Pigmentiphaga aceris: one gene and its partner. Each later gene encodes a partner of the first gene's protein in a complex. Links are inferred from orthologs where the notes say so. Each region holds a gene or a part of one and is shown on either strand. Other genes may lie near its edges. The genes, in order: accB and accD.

Region 1 (9,178 bases):
CCGGCCGAAGCCACCGCAGCACCGGCCAAGGCAGCTCCGGCCGCCGCACCGGAAGCACCGGCCAAGAAGGCTCCGGCCCGCAAGGCTGCACCGAAGAAGGCCGCGCCGGCTCCGGCAACGCCGCCGTCGACCGCTGCCGCACCCGGTGCCAAGACCGCACTGAACCCGGCCGCAGCATGGCCGTTCCCGACGGGCAGCCGTCCCTGAGTTCGGCTGGGCAATACGCGTTCGCGCATGTTGCCCGTCGTACTTTGATCGATGCGGGAACACGGATGCGGTGTATGCCGCAGCCGTAACCCATGCGCAGCGCGCATGGGTGCAAAGCCCTCCACCAGGACCTGTCCTGGCGGGGGGCTTTTTCATTGGCGCGGCCGATAAAGCGCGTGCGACAATCGCGCTATCGCTTGCCTGGCCGCAGCGCGCGGCCTTCTTGGAGTTTGGATGTTCAGTGACATCGCGCGTTTTTTGATCGACATCTTCTTCACGCTGTTTGGTGCCGTGCTGTTGTTGCGCGCCTGGATGCAGAACGTGCGCCTTGCGCCCGGCAATCCGGTTGCTCGCGGCGTGTTTCAGGCAACCGACTGGATCGTCAAACCTCTGCGCCGTGTCATTCCAGGCGCGGGTGGCATCGACTGGGCGTCGATCGTCGCGGCCTGGCTGGTGGCACTGGTGTTCCTGGTGCTGACCTTGGCAGTCATTGGCGGCAACCCGCTGATGCTGTTCCCGATGGGCTTTGCGATTGCGCTGCTGACCGTGCTGAAGTGGGCGCTGAATCTGCTGTTGTGGATGACGCTGATCATGGCCGTGCTGTCCTGGGTCAATCCAAGCGCACCAGCCATGCCGCTGCTGTACCAGCTGACTGCCCCCTTCCTGAACCCCCTGCGTCGCGTTACGCCGCGTCTGGGCGGCTTCGACATGGCCCCGCTGCTGCTGTTTGTCATCGTGCAGGTGCTGCTGATGGTCGTGGCACGACTCAGCGCCACCTGGTTCGGGTGGTAAGCGCTGCAAGGATGGAGGAAGGCGTGGGTACGGGCGCGATCGGCTGATCGGCTCGTGCGCATGCAGAACCAAGAAATGCAGAACAAAAAAAGCGGTGCGTGATCCAATCACGCACCGCTTTTTTATTGCCTGGACTGCGGCTGGCGAAGCTGAAATCAAGACATGATCAGCATCTGACAAGGACCGAACGAAGATTCATCGTCTGTGCCGGTCGCTAGCCTTCAGATCAGCCAAGACCGGCATGGTGCTGATCCGTGACGATCAGCCCATGACACCAATCAGTGTGTTACGCGCGTCACGCCGCCACCGGACATCACGCGCACGCGATCGCCAGGACGGAAGGTCTCATCAGCATCTTGGGTAATCGCACGAAGGTCACCGTTGGCATATTCCACGGTGATCTCCAGGCCACGGCGCTTGGAGGCGCTGCCTTCAACCGCCTGACCGGCAATACCGCCAACCACGGCACCCAGCACCGTCGTCAGAATCTGGCCGCGGCCACCGCCCATGGTGCTGCCGGCCACGCCGCCAACAATCGCACCGGCACCGGTACCCACACCAGTCTGGCCGCCGTCGATGGTGACTTCACGCACCGATTCAACGGTGGCAATACGCACGGTCTGTTCACGCTGTGCCTGGCTACGCGAGTAGCCGGAATTCGAGCTGTTGCCGGTCGCGCAGCCGGCTGTGATCGCAAGCGCCGACACCGCAGCGCCGATCGCCAGCCAACGGCGCGCACGCGTTGCAGCGCCCGAGGCAGAAGAGGAAATGCGAGCTATCGTCATGATCTGGTCCTGAAAACCCCGCTACGCGTGGCGCGCAGCAAGGACATGGCTTGATGCCAAATAATTTAGACGCTTTTGTTCCGAACAGGTTCTCCAGCAATATGGAGAACCGTGCCCGAATGTTTCAGCTGGCTTTTCAGCCTGCGATAGCGGCTTCAGGCAGGCTCAGGCCATAGGCGGCCTTGAGCTGGCCCGCGATGTCTTCGCGGCTAGGCGCGTGGTTCTGCGGACCGCGTTCGGCGATCTTGATCGAGCCCATCAGATTGCCCAGGCTGCACGCGTCAACCCAGTTCCAGCCCGAGATCAGACCGAACAGCAGGCCGGCACGATGTGCATCGCCGCAACCAGTCGGATCGACCACTTGCGCTGCGGCCACGGGCGCAACCGTGGTTTCCACGCCCTTCACGATCACCGTGGCACCTTCTTCACCATGCGTGACCACCACGGCGTCCAGCGACTGCGACAGTTCGGCCAGGCTGCGACCCGTGCGTTGCACCACGACCGATGCCTCGTAGTCGTTGACCGTGAGTGCACGTGCCATCTTCAGCATGCGGGTCAGGTCTTCACCATCGAACAGCGGCATGGCCTGACCCAGATCGAAGATGAAGGGCACACCACGCGCATGCAGGCGTTCTGCGTGCGCGAACATCGCATCCTTGGCATCGGGGGCGACGATTGCCCACTCGCCCGGCGCGTCGCGCAGGTCGTTGGCAGCAGACAAGGCCATTGCGCCCGGGTGGAAGGCGGTGATCTGGTTATCCGACAGATCGGTGGTGATGAAACACTGGGCTGTGTACGACTCCGATGCCACCTTCACCCAGCGGGTGTCGATGCCCAGGTCTTTCAGGCGCGTCTGGTAGTCCAGGCCGTCCTGGCCGACCGTAGCCACCGGAATCGGCTGACCGCCCAGCAACTTGAGGTTGTAGGCGATGTTGCCGGCGCAGCCACCGAATTCCTTGCGCATGGTCGGCACCAGGAACGACACGCTCAGCTTGTGCACCTGCTCAGGAAGAATGTGTTCCTGGAATTGGCCTTCGAACACCATGATCGAGTCGAAAGCGATGGAGCCGCAGATGATTACCGGTGCAGACATGGAAAAGCCTTAAGGGAAGAATACGGACAAGCGATAACCGGACACCGGCTCGGCAGGTGGGTCCACGGGAACCCGCAAGCTGCGCTCGCTGCGCGCCGGCATGGGCTTGGAAACGGTATCGGCGGGAAGGTAGTCAGACGGTGACAGCACACGGCGCACCACTGCTGCATCGCTCAGATCGGTCAGCGTCAGTTCGATGGACGGCCAGGGCTGGGGCAGCGAATGCCGGTTGCGCAGCACCACGCGCAAGGCCAATCGGTTGGCCGCGCCCGGCTCGGTGGCAGCATTGGTATCGCTGTGCCAGGGTTCGAGCGCCGACGATTCGATCGACAGCAATTCAGGGTGGCGCGGATAACCGACGGTACAGCCCAGCGCCCCGCACAGCGATGTCAGCACCGGGCGCGTGATCGGCAGATCGGTGGCGATCTCGTCACGCCACACCCAGATCGCCTGAGCCCCCAGCACCAGCGCCGCCATCAGCACGCCCACGACCCAAGGCCATACGCGCCGGGGGGTGGGTGCTTCGGCAGGCTCTTCCAGCAGGCCACGCGGGGGCGCATCGACCACGAGGGGTGCCGCCAGCTCGGCGGTATCCTCGGTTGCCGGGTCCCAGGCGTAGATCGGTTCGGCAGGCGCATCACGATCGGCGTCGGACGTCACCGGGGCGGTCGGGTCGGCGGATTCGCGGCGCAATTCTGGCACCGCCATGTCCTCAGCGGTTTCCGCTTCGGCATCGGCACGCAGGCGGGCCTGCAGATCGGGAATGCTGCCATCGGCGCGGGTACGCAGACGAGGAGCCGGCAATCCGTTGTCGATGATGCTGGCGCGCACGTTGGATGCACCGGTTGGCTGCCCCGATTCGGCGGCTCTGGGCGAGCGCATCACAGCCGGCGCAGCGGCCGGATTCAAGGTGTCACTGCTGTCGACAAAACGCGGCTCGCGACGCTGGTCCACACCCTCTGGCACATCGCGTGCACCGAAGGATTGCGGAGCATGCAACAGGTTCGCATCGCCACTGGGTGCAAGCGGAATCGGTTCGTGCAAACTGGGTTCGCGTGCGCCGACACCGTGGGCGGATGCATCGTCAGCCTTCACGTCTGGAAGGTCGCGCGCGGCGCTCGATGCGGGGGCAGGTGCTGGCGCAGCAGCGGCAGAGCGCGCAGGAATCGGCCGCACGGGCTGGGCCAGTGAGGGACGGAAGCTCGGCCGAGGCTCAGGCGGCTTGGGCGCGACGGGCGCAGGCGGCACCGTGCCTGTCGGGGACGACGCGGGCGCTGCGGGTTTGCTTTCTGCGGGTTTGCTGTCTGCCAACGGCGGGTTGACAGGCGCGGGCTTGGGTGATGCCACATCGGGCACGGCACCCGGGCCTGCGCTCGGCACGCCACCAAGGGCCGAAGACGCAGCCCCAACTGCCGACGCCCCTGACAAACCATCCTTGGACGACTTGACGGGTGTATCCACAACCGGCTTCGGCGGTGCAGTATCGGCAGGCGCGGGCGGTTCTGACGCGGGTGGCGTCTGCGGCAAGACCAGGCGCGTAGACGGTCCGAGCAAGGCCGGGTCCACCGGTTCGCTCAGCGTTTCCGGCGAGGGCGATGCGGCCGGTTCAGCGACCGGGGCCGCTGGTACAGGCTCGGGATCGGGTTCCGGCAAACGTTCGGGAATCGGCGGCACGATCGGTGTCGGCGGCGGCGCGTCGACAAACGTCGGGGTCATCGGTTCGATCGGTGGCGGCACGATGGGCGTGCTGCCACTGGCCGGCAAGGCCATCGGATCGACTTCGAACTGATTTTGCCGACCGTCGAAGATTGCCGAACACGCGCCACAGCGCACCAGCCCGTCATGCAGGCGGAGCTGGTCGGCAACAAGACGGAATGCGGTGCCGCACTGCGGACACCGGGTAGCAAGAGCCATGGTCACCTGGACTCTGTAAAGAAACGTGGTGCGGCCGGTCGGCCGCACCACTTATGCGGGGCGTTGCCCGTGCAGGCAGACCCAGCCGTCGCGAGCTTGCCAGACGCTGATATTCAACCACGTTGCATACACGGCCGCGACCTCTTCGGCCTGACGTTCGAGCACGCCGGACAAGACCAAGTGGCCACCCGGCAGCACACGTTCGCACAACATCGGTGCCAACACCTTCAAAGGGTTGGACAGAATATTGGCCACCACGACATCGGCACGCCATCCGGCATGCGTGTCGGGCAAGCCAGCATCGATTTCCACATCGTTGGCCTGCGCATTGTCATGCGCCGACTGAACGGCCTGCGGATCGATGTCGATACCTACCGTGGGACCTGCGCCCAGCTTGCGCGCGGCAATCGCCAGAATGCCGGACCCGCAACCGTAGTCCAGCACGCGCTGGCCGGCCTGCAGGTTGCTGGCCAGCCACGACAGGCACAGGTGCGTCGTGGGATGGCTGCCGGTACCGAAGGCCAGGCCCGGATCAAGCCGGATCACCACGCCATCCACGCCCGCAGGCGAGGCAACGCGGGCTTCACCCGGCACATCGTGCCAGGTGGGCACGATCCAGATCCGGCCGTCTACCGCAATGGGTTCGAACTGAGACTGGGTCAAGCGCACCCAGTCGGCGTCCGGCACCTCACGCAGCGTCCAGGCGGGCGCTGCGTCAAGGCTCAACGCGCCGCTGGCCTGATCCATCAGCTGTGCCGGGTCGTCGCCGTCGGCGATCAGCGCAACCACACGATTGCGTGACCACGCCTGCACGTCAGGCTCCAGGCCGGGTTCACCGAACAAGGGCTGTTCGGCCTGGGTACCTTCGTCGGCGTCTTCCACCGACACCGACAGCGCGCCGGCGTCGAGCAAGGCATCGGATAGCGACTCAGCGAGCGCTTCAGGACAATCTAGAACCAGTTCGCGCACGATTTACGCCGGACGTTGAGCAAGACGATGCTCAAGATAGTGGATGGTGGTACCGCCTTCAACGAAACGCGCGTCGACCATCAGCTCGCGATGCAGCGGCACGTTGGTCGAAATGCCTTCCACCACCATTTCCGACAAGGCGATGCGCATGCGGGCCAGGGCCTGCTCGCGGGTGTCGCCGTAAGTGATGATCTTGGCGATCATCGAGTCGTAATTCGGCGGCACGAAGTAGCCGTTGTAGACGTGCGAATCGACACGCACGCCAGGACCACCCGGCACATGCCAGTTAGTGATGCGGCCAGGGCTGGGCGTGAAGCGGAACGCATCTTCTGCGTTGATCCGGCATTCGATCGCATGACCCTTGAACTGGATGTCGCGCTGACGCAGACGGAATTTCTCGCCAGCGGCTACACGGATCTGTTCCTGCACCAGGTCGATGCCAGTGATGGCTTCGGTGACCGGGTGTTCAACCTGAATGCGGGTGTTCATTTCAATGAAATAGAACTCGCCGTTTTCATACAGGAATTCGAAGGTACCCGCGCCGCGATAACCCATCTTGCGGCAGGCTTCCGCGCAACGATCGCCGATACGGTCGATCAGGCGACGCGGAATGTGCGGTGCCGGTGCTTCTTCGATGATCTTCTGGTGGCGACGCTGCATCGAGCAATCGCGCTCGCCCAGCCAGACGGCGCTGCGCAGGCCGTCGGCCAACACCTGGATTTCCACATGGCGAGGGTTCTCGAGGAACTTCTCCATGTAGACCTCGGGGTTGTTGAACGCCGCCCCGGCCTCTGAGCGCGTCATGGTGACGGCGTTCAGCAGTGCAGCTTCGGTGTGCACCACGCGCATGCCACGGCCACCGCCGCCGCCTGCTGCCTTGATGATGACCGGATAGCCAACCTGACGTGCAATCTGCACGATTTCTTTCGGATCTTCCGGCAACGCGCCTTCGGAACCTGGCACCACCGGCACACCAGCGGCAATCATTGCCTGCTTGGCGCTGACCTTGTCGCCCATCAGGCGAATGGTTTCCGGGCGCGGGCCGATGAAGACGAAGCCGCTTTTCTCGACACGTTCGGCAAAGTCGGCGTTCTCGGACAGGAAACCGTAACCGGGGTGGATTGCCTCGGCATCGGTGACTTCAGCGGCCGAGATGATCGCGGGGACATTGAGGTAGCTGTCGCGCGAAGGCGCGGGGCCGATACACACCGCCTCGTCAGCGAGTCGGACGTACTTGGCGTCGCGGTCGGCTTCGGAGTAGACGACAACGGTCTTGATGCCCATCTCGCGGCAAGCGCGCTGAATACGCAGCGCGATCTCGCCCCGATTGGCAATCAGGATCTTTTCGAACATGAATGGCTTTCCTGAAGGTGGCGCAGGCACAGCTTCGCCGAGCGACGCCGGATCGGCGTCTGGCTGCGGGAGCGTGTCTCCTGCCCGGACCATGGGAATCGGTATTGGCGTCTTAGCCGATCACGAACAACGGCTGACCGTACTCTACCGGCTGGCCGTTTTCGACCAGGATTTCCTTGATCGTGCCGGATTTGTCGGCTTCGATCTCGTTCAGCAGCTTCATCGCTTCAATGATGCAAAGCGGATCGCCTTCCTTGACCGACTGGCCGACTTCGATGAAGGCCGGCGAGCCCGGGTTCGGGGCGCGGTAGAAGGTACCGACCATCGGCGACTTCACGACGTGGCCTTGAACGGCAGCAGGCGCGACGGGTGCAGCAGCAACCGGTGCGACTTCGGCAACGGGTGCCACGGGCAGCGGTGCAGCCGTAGCAGCGCCGACACCACCGACTTGTCCACCTTGCGGGAACTTGACGATACGGACCTTACCTTCGCCTTCCGTGATTTCCAGTTCGGCGATGCCCGATTCGGCCACGAGGTCGATCAGGGTCTTGAGCTTTCTGAGATCCATGGGTTTATTCCCAAAAAAAACCGTTGGGCAGGGCCACGCATCCGCTTATAGCGCCACGAAGCCACACCAGCAACATTCAAATTCAATGGTCGAGCGCAAAACGCACCGCGGCTTCATAGCCGTCGGCGCCCAGTCCGGCAATCACGCCGACCGCCAGGTCAGACAAATAGGAGTGGTGCCGGAATGGCTCGCGCTTGTGTACGTTGGACAGGTGCACTTCGATGAAGGGCAACGCCACTGCGGCGAATGCATCGCGAATTGCCACGCTCGTATGGGTGAACGCAGCAGGATTGATGACGATGAACTCAGTGCCATCGAGGCGGGCCTGCTGGATACGATCGACCAGCACCCCTTCATGATTGCTTTGGAAGGAGGTCAGGGTCGCGCCGCGTGCCTGGGCTTGCTCGACCAATCTGGCTTCAATGTCGGCCAAAGTGAGCGCGCCATAGATGGCGGGCTCGCGCGTGCCGAGCAGATTGAGATTGGGGCCGTGCAGAACCAGGATGCGTGTAGCCATACTTGCAGGTCGAGTGCCGAAGGCCGCGATTTTCACGCAGAACGCGGCACGTTGTCTATCGGTTACACAAAAAAGTCGAAAAGCGCGCCATTTTCCCAGATTCCGGAAGGCCGCGCTGATCGAGGCTGCGTCAAGCTGTGACGGCGTTCACCGAAGCCAAGATCGCTTCCGGTTTGATCCGGCCGGAAATACGCTCGATTACTCGTCCATTGGCGTCGATCAGCACGGTAAACGGCAGTCCGCCCGTGGTGTTGCCCAATTCACGAGACAATTCCGAGCCAGTTACCCCCGCCACCAGCAGAGGATACGACACCGGCACTTTTTTTGTGAATTCGTTGATGTTCTTGGCGGAATCGATGCCGATGCCGACAATCTGGGCGCGTGTGCCGAACTGGGTCTGCAAACGATCCAGGTCAGGCATCTCGTCCACGCAGGGCGGACACCAGGTCGCCCAGAAATTCACCACCATTACCTTGCCGCGCCAGGTTGCCATCGACGCCGGCGTGCCGTCAGGGGCTGCCATGGTCTGATCGAACATCAGGCGCACGGCGGGGTCTCCACCGCCGCCCTGACGTCGCCACGCAATCAGGCCGCCCGCACCTGCGGCCGCCAGACCGGTTGCCCCGTAGATCAGCAGACTGCGTCGCTTCATTCCTCACCTTTCTGATTCGCGGCCACTTCGGTTGCCGCCAACAAACGTTTCAGTGCCTGGGCATTACCCCGATCGGTACGGCCATCGCTGTTTGCCCGCAGCGCACCGCGCAGGGCTTCGGGCGGGTAGATGCAGACCATCACCCCTTCCTTGTCTCGCATGAAGTACAGCGCTTCCACCGTGCCCCGACCACGGAAATCGGGACGCTCGCCCACTTCGTACTCAACGCCCGCGTTCAACAGGAAGATTTCCACATCCTTGGACGAATCGGTAAAACATTGAATCGCGATATCGGTGTGCTCACCTGCCGTGCCTGTCCATACCGGGC
Region 2 (9,272 bases), 2.5 Mb from region 1 along the record:
GCCACGTCTGGCGCGCTCGCGCACGGTGGACCGCAGCGGCGGCACGGCCGTCTCGCACGAATCCCGTACCAGCGACGGCATGTTCTTCACCCTGGGCGAGACACCGCTGATCGACAAGTTGGAAAGGCGGATTGCTGGCCTGCTGCGCTGGCCGCTCGAACGTGGCGAAGGGCTTCAGGTCTTGCGCTATGGCCCCGGCGCGGAATATCAGCCGCACTATGACTTTTTCGATGCACAGGACGCAGGGACCGCTACGCACACCGCTGCCGGTGGCCAGCGCATCGGCACCTTGATTATCTACCTGCAAAGCCCCATCTCAGGGGGTGCCACGACTTTCCCGCAGATCGGGCTTGATGTCGCCCCCATACAGGGAAACGCGGTATTTTTTGCCTACCCACAAGCCACGCCAGCAAGCCTTACCTTGCATGCAGGCGCGCCAGTTACCGCCGGAGAAAAGTGGATTGCCACAAAATGGCTGCGTGTCAGGCGCTACGCGTAAACTGAAGGCATGGCGGAACAAAGTCTGCTGAGAAGCCCCAGCACGGCATGGCTTGTGGTTGGTGGTTTTCCTGGTCATGCCAGGCAGCCAGACACGTTGCCGGACTGCTTCTTTTCTTACCGCCTTTGCACGGACCACTCTTGACCGACAGGATCATCCCGCTCGTCGACGCGCGCAGCTTGCATGGCAAGCTGCCTGCCCCTGCACGCCCGCCCGTACCGGGCGAAGTGCTGCTGGACCGGCGTGCACGGGCATTGCGCGACCTGCGCATATCCGTGACCGATCGCTGCAACTTTCGCTGCGTGTACTGCATGCCCAAGGAAGTGTTCGACAAGGACTATGCTTACCTGCCGCATGGGTCTTTGCTCAGCTTCGAGGAAATTGCCCGGCTGTCCACGGTGTTCGCGCAGCACGGCACGGAAAAGCTGCGCCTGACGGGTGGCGAGCCACTGTTGCGCCGTCAGGTGGAATCTCTGATCGAATTGCTTGCCAAGATCCGCACACCTGCAGGCAAGCCCCTGGACCTGACACTGACTACCAACGCATCCTTGCTGGCCCGCAAAGCACGCGGCTTGGCGGCCGCTGGCCTGAATCGGGTCACGGTCAGCCTGGATGCCTTGGACGACAAGGTGTTCCGGGCGATGAACGATGTGGACTTTCCGGTCTCGGAAGTTCTGCGCGGCATTGATGCCGCTGCGGAGGCGGGTCTGGGGCCCGTCAAGGTGAACATGGTCGTCAAACGTGGCGTCAATGACGACCAGGTCTTGCCGATGGCCCGGTATTTCCGGGGCAGCGGCCACATTCTTCGCTTCATCGAATATATGGACGTTGGCGCATCCAACGGCTGGAACCTGAATGAAGTGGTGCCTTCGCGCACGCTGATCGAACAGTTGAGTGAGATTGCGCCACTGGTGCCGGTTGCAGCTGCCTATTCAGGCGAGGTTGCCGAACGCTGGCGCTACACCGACGGCAGCGGTGAAATCGGCGTCATTTCAAGCGTGACGCAGGCTTTCTGCGGCACCTGTACGCGCGCACGGCTGTCAACCGACGGCAAGCTCTACCTGTGCCTGTTCGCAGATCAGGGCTATGACCTGAAGACCTTGTTGCGCAACGGCGCAGATGACACGACCTTGGCTACCGCCATGGCGGGCATCTGGCAGCAACGCAATGACAACTACTCAGAGCGCCGCAGCGCCGACACCCAGCGCGCCAACAAGATCGAGATGAGTTATATCGGCGGTTGAGCACGTGCGTTCACCGATCCCTACCCACGATATTGCGGGCCTGATTCTGGCGGGTGGACAAGGCTCGCGCATGGGTGGCGTGGACAAGGGCTTGCAGGACTTGCATGGCCGCCCTTTGGTTGCCCATGTGCATGAACGACTGGCCGCCCAGGTGGCCACGGTGCTGATCAGCGCCAACCGCCATCACGACCAATACCGCGCGTGGAGCAGCCAGGTGCTGCCAGACAACATTGCCGACTACCCTGGCCCGCTGGCGGGCATTGAAGCCGCATTGACAGCCCTCGCATCACAAGCCCCCGCCCTGCCCTGGCTGGCAACGGTTCCCTGCGACGCGCCTTGCCTGCCTGCCAACCTGATCGAGCGACTGGCAACGGCGGCTGCCAACCAGCAATGCCACGTCGCCATTGCCCACCACGGCGACCGCGTGCACCCAGTCTTTGCGTTGATCCACATAGACAGCCTGCCCGCACTGCGCGCCTACATTGCCACCGGGCGCAGGCGGGCCGATGGCTGGTATGCCGACCTGCCACATGCCTACGCAGACTTCAGCGACGGCAAAGACGCGTTCATCAACGTGAACACACACGAAGAACTCGCCGCGCTGAGTTCGGCTCAGAAATAAAAAGGGGCTGGACCTTTGAAAGTCCAACCCCCTCTTCCCTACCGACTGCCTGAGATCAAACAGCCGAAATCACTTCCGCCGGCTGATTCGTCAAGATCGCCAGCAGGTGCGCAATTTCCTCACGCATCTTGCGACGGTCGACGATCATGTCGATAGCACCCTTTTCCAGCAGGAACTCGGCGCGCTGGAAGCCTTCCGGCAACTTTTCGCGCACGGTCTGCTCGATCACACGTGGGCCGGCAAAGCCGACCAAGGCCTTCGGCTCAACGATCACCACGTCGCCCATGAAGGCGAAGCTGGCCGACACACCACCCATGGTCGGATCGGTCAACACGCTGATGAAAGGCAGCTTGTTGGCCGCCAGACGAGTCAGCATGGCGTTGGTCTTGGCCATTTGCATCAGCGACAGCAAGCCTTCCTGCATACGCGCGCCGCCCGAAGCCGTCACGCAGATGAAGGGTACTTTCTGATCCAGCGCCTGCTGGGCACCACGCGCAAAGCGCTCGCCCACCACCGAGCCCATGGAGCCGCCCATGAATTCGAATTCAAAGCAGGCAACCACCACAGGAATGGCCAGAATCGAGCCGCCCATGGCGACCAGGGCATCGGTCTCACCGGTTTGCGCCATGGCATCTTGCAGACGGTCCGGGTACTTTTTCGAGTCCCTGAACTTCAGGCTGTCGATCGGCAGCGTGCCCACGCCGATCTCGTAGCGGCCTTCGGCGTCCAGCAAGGAATCGATGCGCTCGCGCGCGCCAATGCGCATGTGGTGGTCGCACTTCGGGCAGACCTGAAGGTTCTTGGCGAGGTCGTCGCTATACAGCACGGTCTCGCAGGACGGGCATTTGACCCACAGGCCTTCGGGTACCCGGCGTGCGGCACTGTCGGAGGTCTTGATCCGTGGGGGAAGCAGCTTATCGATCCAGCTCATGCGGATTTCCTTGTTTCATTGGGTGCGCTGCGCGGCGGCAACGCATCGAGCGCGTGGCGGATTGTACGCAACCACGCGCCCGCTGCGCGCGAAGCAAGCGCCGGCCAGTCGGCTTCCGGCGCATCTTTCACGGCGGTTTCAATTTCCTGGATGAGGCGCGTGCCAATTACCACCGCATCAGCAGTGCTGCCGACAGCCTGGGCACTGGCAGCATCACGGATGCCAAAGCCCACGCCAACCGGCAAAGAGATATGTTGACGAATGTCGTCAAGACGGCGGGCAACTTCAGTCGTGTCCAGGTTGCCGGCCCCCGTCACGCCCTTGAGCGAGACGTAATACACGTAGCCTCGCGCCACTTCACCGACGGACTTGATGCGGGCCTCAGTGGAAGTGGGTGCGAGCAGGAAAATCGGCGCCAAACCGTGCTGATCGAGCAGCGCGCCGAATTCCACCGACTCTTCCGGCGGGTAATCAACCACCAGCACTCCATCGACGCCAGCATCGACTGCCTGGCGCACAAAGGCTTCCTGACCCATGCGCTCGATGGGGTTGGCGTACCCCATCAAGACCACCGGCGTTTGCGTATCGGTCTGGCGGAATTCACGCACCAGGTCCAAGACCTTGCGCAGACCCACTTTGCGCGCCACGGCACGTTCGCTGGCGCGCTGAATCACCGGGCCATCGGCCATCGGGTCGGAGAACGGAACACCGAGTTCGATGATGTCCGCGCCGGCCTCGACCAGTGCGTGCATCACCGGCACGGTGCTTTCGGGCGACGGGTCACCCGTAGTGATGTAGGGAACCAAGGCCGGCGTGCCCTTTTCCGCGCGACGCGCGAAAGCGTCGGCAATGCGGGTGGACTTGGCAGACGAGGCAGAAGCAGATGAGAACGAAGTCGCGGTCATGATCGACATCTCCTTAGAAAGTGATGCCGGAACGTTCGCCGACGGTATGCATGTCCTTGTCGCCACGGCCGGACAGATTGACCAGCAGAATCTGGTCCGGCGACATGGTGGGTGCCAGACGCACAGCGTGCGCAATGGCGTGCGAGGACTCAAGCGCCGGAATGATGCCTTCAAGGCGGCAGCAATCATGGAAAGCGGCCAGCGCTTCTTCGTCGGTCACCGTGACGTACTCAGCGCGCGCGCTGTCCTTCAACCATGCGTGCTCGGGGCCGACGCCGGGATAGTCCAGACCCGCAGACACCGAATGGGTCTCGATCACTTGGCCGTCTTCGTCTTGCAGCACGTAGGTACGGTTGCCATGCAAGACACCTGCACGACCCAGCGTCAGGGACGCCGAGTGACGACCGGTATCCAGACCGTCGCCAGCCGCTTCCACGCCGATCAGCTTGACGGCATCGAAGGGGATGTAGGGGTGGAAGATGCCCATCGCGTTCGAGCCACCACCCACCGCTGCGATTATCGCATCGGGCTGACGGCCGGCAGCTTCAGGCATCTGTTCGATGCACTCGTTGCCAATGACCGTCTGGAAGTCGCGGACCATCATCGGATACGGATGCGGGCCTGCCACGGTGCCGATGATGTAGAAGGTCGATTCCACGTTGGTGACCCAGTCACGCATGGCTTCGTTCAAGGCGTCTTTCAGCGTGCGCGAACCCGATTCAACCGGCACCACAGTGGCACCCAGCAGCTTCATGCGATACACGTTGGCGGCTTGACGACGCACGTCTTCGCTGCCCATGTAGACCACGCATTCCATGCCGTAGCGCGCCGCGACCGTGGCCGTGGCCACGCCGTGCTGGCCGGCACCGGTTTCCGCGATCACGCGGCGCTTGCCCATGCGTTTTGCCAGCAATGCCTGGCCGATGCAGTTATTGACCTTGTGCGCACCGGTGTGATTCAGGTCTTCACGCTTCAACCAGATCTGCGCACCGCCCAGCTTTTCGGACCAGCGCTTGGCGTGGTAGACGGGGCTGGGGCGGCCCACGAAGTGCTTGAGCTCGTAGTTGTATTCAGCGACGAAATCGGGGTCGTGCTGATACTTGGCGTAGGTCTCGCGCAGTTCATCGATGGCCTGCATCAAGGTCTCGGCAACGAAGACGCCACCATAGGGACCAAAGTGACCGCGCGTATCCGGAAAGTCGTAAGTGCTCATGGAATTGAAGACTCGAAAATGGGGGATTCGAAGGTGTCTTGGGGACCGCAGGCATCGGCACACTGCCGAACGTCCTGCAAGTCCGAAGACCCGGCAATCGCGCCTTGGGTGGTCCACTTTTTGGGGCATGTCCCCAGGTGGTCAAACACCGTTGGCGCGTGGCGCGGTCAGCCTGTGGCGACCGCCAGCCCTGCCATCACGTCTGCGCCTGGCGCAGCTTGTCGTCGGCCAGCCTGACTTCAGTCACGAACTCGCGTATCCGTTCCGCGGACTTGATGCCGCGGGCAGATTCCACGCCGCTACTGACGTCGACCGCCGCCGGACGTATCGCCTGGATCGCTTGCGCCACATTTGAGGCATGCAACCCACCAGACAAAACGACCGGACGAGCGCTTGCGCTGCTGACCAGTGACCAATCGAATGTTCTCCCGCTACCGCCGTATCCGTCTGAGTGGCTGTCGAACAGCCAACCGGCGGCGGAGCCATAAGCTTCGCATGATTCTAACAAACCTGCGGCAGTATCGAGGCCCGGACCACCAACTCGGAAGGCCCGCAGGTACCGGTGGCCATAGCGTGCGCAGTCTTCTTCCAACTCATCGCCATGGAATTGCAGCAACTCCGGCCCGACCTCACCGCGTACTGCGTCGATTTCTTCCTTGCTGGCGTTGACGAACAAGGCCACCAGATCGACAAACGGCGGAATGCGTTTACGCAACTCGGCCGCGCGCGCAACGCTGAGTGCACGTGGGCTGGGCGGGTAAAACACCATGCCGATTGCATCGGCACCAGCCTCGACAACAGCGTCGATGTCTTCTTCGCGGGTCAGGCCGCAGATCTTGATACGGGTTCGGGTCATGACAGGATGATAACGTGGAGAGCGGTGTACACGCCGTTGATCGCCGCACACCACCTCCGATCATGCATACGGCGGTTCAGACTCCGAACCGGATCTCATCGCTGGCATCATGCAGCGGCAAGTCGAACTCGGCGGGGTAATCCACCCCAGTCAGATACAGGCCGTCGGGTGCAAAGGTAGGTGCCCCCTTGCGCCGATCACGGGCTGCCAGCACGTCTGCCATCCATTGGACAGATTCACGACCGCGACCAACGTAGGTCAAGGCACCCACAAAGTTGCGCACCATGTGATGCAAGAACGCGTTGGCGGTGAAAGAGAACACCACAAAGCGCCCGCGACGCGTGATGTCCAGGCGGTGCAAGGTGCGCACGGGCGACTTGGCCTGGCACTGCGACGCGCGGAAACTGCTGAAGTCGTGCTCGCCCAGCAAATACCCTGCTGCCTGCTGCATGGCTTCAACGTCAAGCGGATAGAAACTCCATCCCGCCTTGCCCGCCCACAAGGGCGAGCGCACCTGATCTTCCAACAGCAGGTAGACGTAGGAGCGCGCACGCGCTGAAAAGCGTGCATGGAAATCGGGGGATACTTCTCGCGCCCAGCGAATGGCAATGCTGGGTGGCAGATGCGCGTTCACGCCGCGCACCCAGGCCGTGTCGGCACGCAATACGGGGGCATCCAGATGAATCACCTGCATGGCGGCGTGCACACCGGTGTCGGTGCGCCCCGCACATACGGTGGGCACCGGCTGCCCGGCAAAGCGGGCGAGCGCGGCTTCCAGCGTGTCCTGCACCGTCAGGCCGTGGGGCTGCTTCTGCCAGCCCTGCCAGGCGCTTCCGTCGTAACTTACGCCCAGCGCGATCCTGGGCTGAACCACATCACTCATCTACCGTGTTACCGCAACGACGCCAGGGTCTCGCGAGCACGTTCCTGTTGGGCAGCGGTGCCGCCCTTGATGACGTCTTCGAGCAGCTCGCGGGCACCTTCCTTGTCGCCGATTTCAAGATAGGCGTCGGCCAGCTCCAGCTTGGACGCATTGTCTTCCGTCAGGTCCACGCCGACGGCGGGGTCGGGCGTGACCAACGGCGCGAACGCAGCGGTTGCCGGACGGGCAGGCTCGGGTTCAGTCTGCGGCCACTCGATTGCCGGCTCTGCGCGCGGCGGCGTGATGGGTGCCGACGGCACAACTGGCGGCACAGCCGGTGGTACAAGCGGCGCAACCGGTGCCGGCTCGGGTACCACGAGTTCGGGCACGTCGGCCGAGCTCTTCAACAAGCGCGGCGGCTCGTCATCTTCATCGGGCTCAACAGCGGCATTACGCGCAACCGCCTCGGCCGGCACGGGCTTGTCCAGGTCGAGGTTGAAGCCGAAGTCGACCGGGCGAACCGGCGGCGCGACTTCCTCGGCATGCGCAGCCAATTCTTCTTCATCGACTTCCGTCGCACGTACCGGTGCTGCCGGTTCAGCCCACGCCGGCGCAGCTGCCGAGGTTGCCAATGCGGCACCAGCAGCCAGCGCGCTCAGACGCTTTTCACGTCGACGGCGTGCGATCAGCAAGGCCAGCAGCAACAGGAACAGCACCGTCACCAGCGCGATGCCAATGCGTTGGGGCGTGGCAAAGGCTTGCAGACCAGATTCCGATGCATTGGCATCGGCTGCAGGCGTGGTGGTCTCGGGCTTGGCCGTGCCATCACCGACAGGCGTCTCACCAGGCGCAACTGGCGCGACTGTTTGTGCAGCAACCGGGGCGGCGGGTGCCGGTGCAGCGGGCGCTGTCACTGCCGGACCGGCAGGGGCAGCCAAGGCCGCGGCCGATGCCGCACTTGCACGGGCTTCGGCTTCCGCCAAGGCTGCGCTTTGCACGGTCAGCAAACGCTGCATATCTGCAACATTGCGCTCAAGTTCCGTGACGCGCGATTGTGCCTCTTGCAGCGCCTTGTCCTTGGACGCGAGTTCTTCCGCAGACCGATCTGCGACGTCTTGCGCCGCGCGCACGTTGTTGCCACTTCCGCCCGTGCCGGCAGCAGCCGGGCCGGCGGCAGACAGGCGCAGACGATCACGCTCATCAGGGGCCGGGGCAGCCTTGTCGGAGGTCGTGGCAGAGATCGTGCCCGATGCCTGTTGCGGCGTGGCCGCAGTGCCGCCACGACGCGCGGTCGCGCCGCTACGTCCGGCACGCAGGCGTTCGAATTCGGCTTGCTGGGTGGCCAGGTTGCGGCGTGCGGCAGCCTGGTCGATGCTGCGAACGGTTTCTGCATCGGGGACACGCAAGGTGGACCCGGCGCGCAAGCGGTTCACATTGCCACTGTCGAAGGCCGACGGATTGGCCTGTTGCAAGGCCACCAGAATCTGTTCAAGGCTGGCACCGGTATAACCGATGCGTTGCGCAACACCGCTGAGCGTATCGCCGCGCGCCACACGAATCTCGGACGTGGTGGTCGCGCCGCGCAGCGGTGCCGGGGGATCGACGAAGAAGGAATACTGTCGAATGAACCGGCCGCTTGCCCAGTTCAAGTCGACCAGCAGGTCAACGACACGTGCCTCGATGGGCGCATCGGAGCTGACCCGGACCACCTTGCGGCCGTCGGGCAAGTCCGCCAGCGCGACACGCACCGAGGACAGGAAATCAGGATGATCGAGTTGGGTCTGACGATAGATCTCGGCAGGCGCAAGCGCAGCACGCAAGGACTCGGCCTCGCCAGGCTGCACCGCAGTCACTTCGATCTGGGCGCGTAGCGGCTCCCCCGAGCCCGACAACACCGTCAATCGTCCCAGGCTTGCCGCCTGGCCGGCCGAAGCCGTCAATATCCCACCCGCTGCCAATACCACCAGTGCAGCTTTGCGCACCCGCTCCGACGCCGTGGTCTCGGCCCGGTCCAACCCAAATGAATCGCGAAGCACGCCGCTTCCCCGTATTTCTTCTAATCGGCCGAACATAACATCGGGCTCATAGCTGAGCAAGCGAAGACGTAAGCCTGGCGCGCCTCAGGGCTCGATTGTCAGCT

The links.
Region 2: the proteins of accB (region 1) and accD are in contact, whole or in part, in a solved structure (PDB 8UXZ), measured with the Escherichia coli proteins. The link is inferred for Pigmentiphaga aceris from one-to-one orthologs.

What each region holds. Positions count from the first base shown.
Region 1 is NZ_CP043046.1:930,687-939,864, reverse strand. Bases 5,954-8,846 are described here. They hold accB (acetyl-CoA carboxylase biotin carboxyl carrier protein), read right to left. Parts: upstream 7,682-8,846; coding sequence 7,226-7,681; downstream 5,954-7,225. Other genes in these bases: FXN63_RS03825 (TlpA family protein disulfide reductase), read right to left, coding at 8,329-8,846; aroQ (type II 3-dehydroquinate dehydratase), read right to left, coding at 7,764-8,198; accC (acetyl-CoA carboxylase biotin carboxylase subunit), read right to left, coding at 5,954-7,113. Also shown: FXN63_RS03870 (histone H1), read left to right, coding at 1-207; FXN63_RS03865 (YggT family protein), read left to right, coding at 442-999; FXN63_RS03860 (outer membrane lipoprotein), read right to left, coding at 1,278-1,784; FXN63_RS03855 (carbohydrate kinase family protein), read right to left, coding at 1,921-2,877; FXN63_RS03850 (zinc-ribbon and DUF3426 domain-containing protein), read right to left, coding at 2,887-4,791; prmA (50S ribosomal protein L11 methyltransferase), read right to left, coding at 4,843-5,760; more of accC, read right to left, coding at 5,764-5,953; more of FXN63_RS03825, read right to left, coding at 8,847-8,850; FXN63_RS03820 (UDP-N-acetylmuramate--alanine ligase), read right to left, coding at 8,847-9,178. UniProt on the Escherichia coli protein: This protein is a component of the acetyl coenzyme A carboxylase complex; first, biotin carboxylase catalyzes the carboxylation of the carrier protein and then the transcarboxylase transfers the carboxyl group to form malonyl-CoA.
Region 2 is NZ_CP043046.1:3,414,691-3,423,962, forward strand. What follows is about bases 1,359-4,345. They hold accD (acetyl-CoA carboxylase, carboxyltransferase subunit beta), read right to left. Parts: upstream 3,297-4,345; coding sequence 2,421-3,296; downstream 1,359-2,420. Other genes in these bases: moaA (GTP 3',8-cyclase MoaA), read left to right, coding at 1,359-1,743; mobA (molybdenum cofactor guanylyltransferase MobA), read left to right, coding at 1,748-2,365; trpA (tryptophan synthase subunit alpha), read right to left, coding at 3,293-4,201; trpB (tryptophan synthase subunit beta), read right to left, coding at 4,215-4,345. Also shown: FXN63_RS14790 (2OG-Fe(II) oxygenase), read left to right, coding at 1-499; more of moaA, read left to right, coding at 640-1,358; more of trpB, read right to left, coding at 4,346-5,414; FXN63_RS14820 (phosphoribosylanthranilate isomerase), read right to left, coding at 5,611-6,270; tRNA pseudouridine(38-40) synthase TruA, read right to left, coding at 6,347-7,153; FXN63_RS14830 (motility hub landmark protein FimV), read right to left, coding at 7,162-9,168; FXN63_RS14835 (response regulator transcription factor), read right to left, coding at 9,253-9,272.